Regions from separate parts of the Leisingera sp. S132 genome, predicted to be linked through region 1. Evidence: riboswitches for the same ligand, from Rfam matches in the RefSeq annotation. Region 1 holds a riboswitch; the other holds the start of a gene.
What was found. A riboswitch is a leader RNA that binds a small molecule or an ion and turns the genes downstream of it on or off. The one in region 1 is predicted to bind thiamine pyrophosphate.

Region 1 (2,462 bases):
CCCAGTCGCTGGCGCCAAACCCGGTGCCGGCCTCGGCCCTGAGGGCCACAGCCCCCAGCGTCCCCAGAATCAGCGCCGCCACCAAAAGGGCCGCGCTGATACCGGGGTAAGCGCTTACTGGCTGAGCGCGTCCAGCCATTCGCCCAGCGCCGCATCGCGCACCTCTGCGGCCTCAGTCTCGCTTAGCAGCAGCGATTTCTCCGGCGCGATCAGGGTGCCGAACCCTTCCGGCAAGCCTGCCGCCGGGGTCACCGCCGGATACATCCAGTTGGTGGTCGGAATGATCGACTGGAACGCATCCGACACCATGAAGGCCAGGAACTGGTCCGCCAGTTCTGGCTGATCGGTGTTTGCCAGCTTGCCGGCAACTTCCACCTGCATGTAATGCCCCTCGTCAAAGGCCGCTGCCGCCTTGGAGCCGTCCTCCTCGGCAATCAGGTGATAGGCAGGCGAGGTGGTGTAGGAAAGCACCATATCGGCCTCGCCTTCCAGGAACATGCCATAGGCCTCGGACCAGCCCTTGGTCACCGTGACCACGTTGTCTGAAAGGCCTTTCCAGATTTCCGGCGCCTCGTCGCCATAGGCGGCCTTGACCCACAAGAGCAATCCCAGACCGGGGGTCGAGGACCGCGGGTCCTGAATCACAATCTTCTTGTCGCTGGCGGCCAGCGCCTTGAAATCCGCAGGTGCCGCAGCATCGGCGTTGTGGACAAAGGCGAAGTAGCCCCAGTCATAGGGCACAAAGGTTGCGTCGTCCCATGCAACCGGCAGCGCATAGTCGGCGCTCACGGAATGGTCTGCAAACAACCCGGTTTCCTTGGCCGCCGCGGTCAGGTTGGTGTCGAGGCCCAGCACCACGTCCGCGTCCGAGCGTTCGCCCTCCAGCTTGACCCGCGCCAAGAGCGCCGCGCCGTCGCCAGCACCCACCAGTTTCAGGTCGCAGCCGCAGACCTCTTCAAACGCCTTTTCCACCGCCGGGCCGGGGCCCCAGTCGGACACAAAGCTGTCATAGGTATAAACGGTGAGTTCGGGCGTTTCGGCAAAAGCGGCCGAGGCGCCAAGCAGTCCCGCTGCAAATGCAAGATGTTTCATGCCATCCTCCTTTGCGGCTTTGGGCAAGGGTGGAGGCTGTCCAGTACCTTCCCTCCGCCGGTGTGATCCGGTTCAGGTTCAACGGGTGTCATCTCAGCGCCGAAGCGCACCCCGAGGTGGCGCGGACATTATGCCCCAGCCGCAACAAAGACAAGCCAAAGCCATGCCAGGACCTACGCTTCAGGCAAACTGGACCGCTGCCGGTACCGGTCCCCTGCCCCCCCCCTGTGCCATCCGCCGCAGAGGAATCCGCTTGAGGCACAGCCCCCTGCCCGCTAAGCACGTCCCGCAAAGGAGACCGCGCCTCATGTCGATGAACAGCTTTGGACACCTCTTCCGCGTCACCACCTGGGGCGAGAGCCACGGGCCCGCGCTTGGCGCCACCGTCGACGGCTGCCCGCCGAATGTGCCGCTGGAGCCGGAGATGCTGCAGCAGTGGCTGGATAAACGCCGCCCCGGCCAGAACAAGAACACCACCCAGCGCAATGAGCCGGATGCGGTGAAAATCCTGTCCGGCGTGTTTGACGGCATGTCCACCGGCACGCCGATCCAGCTGATGATCGAAAACACCGACCAGCGGTCCAGGGATTACGGCGAGATTTCCCAGACCTTCCGCCCGGGCCACGCAGACATCACCTATTTCCAGAAATACGGCAACCGCGACTACCGCGGCGGCGGCCGGTCCTCTGCGCGCGAAACCGCGGCGCGGGTTGCTGCGGGCGGTGTTGCACGTGAAGCAATCAAGGCGCTGGCGCCGGGGCTGGAGATCAAGGGCTACATGACCCGGATGGGCGAGCTGGAAATCGACCGCAGCCGCTTTGACTGGGACGCGATCGAGCAGAATGACTTCTGGATCCCAGACGCAGGCGCGGTGCAGGAATGGGAAGACTATCTGCAGGGCCTGCGTAAGGCGCATGATTCCGTTGGCGCTGTGGTTGAGGTTGTGGCCAGGGGTGTCCCCGCAGGCATCGGCGCGCCGGTTTATGGCAAGCTGGACACCGATCTGGCCGCCGCGATGATGTCGATCAACGCCGTGAAGGGCGTCGAGATCGGCGAAGGCATGAATGCCGCGCGCCTCAAGGGCTCTGAAAACGCCGATGAGATCTTCATGGGCGAAAACGGGCCGGAGTATTCATCGAACCACGCCGGCGGCATTCTGGGCGGCATCTCCACCGGGCAGGAGGTGGTGGTGCGCTTTGCAGTCAAACCGACCTCCTCGATCCTCACCCCGCGCCAGTCGATCCGCAAGGACGGCTCTGCCACGGAAGTGATCACCAAAGGCCGCCACGACCCCTGCGTCGGCATCCGCGCAGTGCCTGTGGCCGAGGCGATGATGGCCTGCGTGATCCTGGACCACCTGCTGCTGCACC
Region 2 (2,462 bases), 1.3 Mb from region 1:
TCAGCTCGCCCAGGGTCTCCAGCTCGGCAAATTGCGCCTCGTCATTGGCGTCCGCAATGGAACCGGGGCGCAAGCCGTCGCCCAATGAGAAGCTCACGTCATACTGGCGGCAGATGTCGCAGATTTCTTCGAAATGCTCATAGAGGAAGCTTTCCTTGTGGTGATGCAGGCACCACTTCGCCATGATCGAGCCGCCGCGCGAGACGATCCCCGTCACCCGGTTCACCGTCATCGGCACCATGTGCAGCCGCACACCCGCATGGATGGTGAAATAGTCGACGCCCTGTTCCGCCTGCTCGATCAGCGTGTCGCGGAACACTTCCCAGGTCAGGTCCTCGGCGATGCCGTTCACCTTCTCCAGCGCCTGGTAGATCGGCACTGTGCCGATCGGCACGGGGGAGTTGCGCACGATCCATTCGCGGGTGTTGTGGATGTTGCGGCCGGTGGACAGGTCCATCACCGTGTCGGCGCCCCAGCGGATCGCCCAGACCAGCTTGTCCACCTCTTCTTCCATCGAGGAGGTAACGGCAGAGGTGCCCATGTTGGCGTTGATCTTCACCTTGAAATTGCGGCCGATGATCATCGGCTCGATTTCCGGGTGGTTGATGTTGGCGGGGATGATCGCGCGTCCGGCGGCGATTTCGGACCGGACAAATTCAGGCGTCACATAGTCGGGGATATTGGCGCCGAAGTCATTGCCATCGCGGTTCGCATGGCAGGGCGACAGCTCACGCAGCTGGTTCTCGCGGATCGCCACGAACTCCATCTCCGGCGTGATTAGCCCTGCGCGGGCATAGGCCAGCTGGGTTGGTGCGGCGCCGTCCTTGCCGCGCAGGGGGGCGGGTTTCACCGGGAACTCCGGCGTCAGCCGGTCGCCTTCGACAAAGCCGTTGTCCTCGGGCTTCACGTCGCGGCCCTGGTAGCTCTCGACGTCGCCGCGCGCTTCGATCCACTGGCGGCGCAGCTGCGGCAGGCCCTGGCGGATGTCGGTCAGCACCTCCGGATCGGTATAGGGGCCGGAGCTGTCATAGACCGGCAGTGGCGCCTCGCCCGCGGTGGGGTGGGTGGCGATCTCGCGCATCGGCACGCGGATCTCCTGGTGGACCTCGCCGCTGACGTAGATCTTGCGCGATGCGGGCAATGCGCCCGTGGTGATTTTCGGGTTGGGGACGTTCATCTGGTGTTCCTCCGGGCCTTCGGTTCAAAAACACCAATTGAGCCGGGACGGAGGAAAACGGGCAGGGGAGGTGTACAGCCGGTGTACGGCTGGTGCACGCATGCTGCCTGTCCGAAACACCGCTTGCCGCCGGGGCGCCGTGCGCTGCTTCTTGCTTCCTACGCCAGTATCAACTGGGTCAGGTTCAAAGGGTCGCGCCGCCGGTCCGGGATGTCCCGCACCATGACGCCTCTCAGTCCCTTGGGCGGGACTCCCCTGCGTGCCTATAGGGCTAGGGGAGGTGTAGGGTTTGCGTCAACCGGAATCTTTGTAGATTATTTTTTGGCATTAATATCAGTTCTGTATTGGCCTTATTGGTGCGGCATTGGGGCAAATCGCTGCAGCGCAGCTTTGAGGCTTGATCGAGGGCTGCAAAATTATCTATAAAACCCGGAAACGCCATCCGCGCATGGCCAACAGGTATAGAGAACAGGAGACAGCATGCTGGACGCTGCACCCATCCGCACCGACTGGACCCGCGAGGAAGCGGAAGCGATTTACAACAAGCCTTTCATGGACTTGCTGTTTCAGGCGCATACCGTGCACCGGCAGTATTTCGACCCCAACCAAGTGCAGAAATCCAAGCTCCTGAGCATCAAGACCGGCGGCTGCGCCGAGGATTGCGCCTATTGCTCTCAGTCGGCGCGCAACGGCGCGCAGCTCTCGGCCTCCAAGCTGATCGAGGTGCAGCGGGTTATCGCCGAGGCCAAGAAAGCCAAGGAAGGCGGGGCCACCCGCTACTGCATGGGCGCCGCCTGGCGTTCGCCAAAGGATCGCGACATGGCCGCACTTGAGGCGATGGTGCAGGGCGTCAAGGAACTGGGCATGGAAACCTGCATGACCCTGGGGATGCTGGACGAAGAGCAGGTGTTCCGCCTGCGCGACGCCGGTCTCGACTACTACAACCACAACATCGACACCTCGGAGCGCTACTACTCCGAGATCATCACCACCCGCACCTTTGCCGACCGGATCGACACCCTGAACCGGGTGCGTGAAGCGGGCATCAAGGTCTGCTCCGGCGGCATCGTCGGCATGGGGGAAAAGCAGCTGGACCGCATCGACATGATGCTGGCGCTGGCCACATTGGAGGTGCATCCGGATTCAGTGCCGGTGAACATGCTGATCCCGATCGCCGACACGCCGCTCGCCAATGTCGAGAAGCTGGACCCGATCGAATTTGTCCGCTCCGTGGCGCTGGCCCGCATTCTGATGCCGAAATCCCACGTGCGCCTGTCTGCCGGCC

Region 2: it holds a riboswitch for thiamine pyrophosphate, as region 1 does, so the genes downstream of both, thiC (phosphomethylpyrimidine synthase ThiC) here and thiB (thiamine ABC transporter substrate binding subunit) in region 1, are expected to answer to the same signal.

Annotation. Positions count from the first base shown of each region.
Region 1 covers NZ_CP083553.1:3,676,294-3,678,755, forward strand. The annotation lists gene K3725_RS18115 (thiamine/thiamine pyrophosphate ABC transporter permease ThiP) at 1-139, opposite strand, end outside; gene thiB (thiamine ABC transporter substrate binding subunit) at 115-1,092, opposite strand; TPP riboswitch at 1,125-1,216, opposite strand; gene aroC (chorismate synthase) at 1,400-2,462, shown strand, end outside.
Region 2 covers NZ_CP083553.1:1,044,560-1,047,021, forward strand. The annotation lists gene thiC (phosphomethylpyrimidine synthase ThiC) at 1-1,177, opposite strand, end outside; TPP riboswitch at 1,316-1,444, opposite strand; gene bioB (biotin synthase BioB) at 1,658-2,462, shown strand, end outside.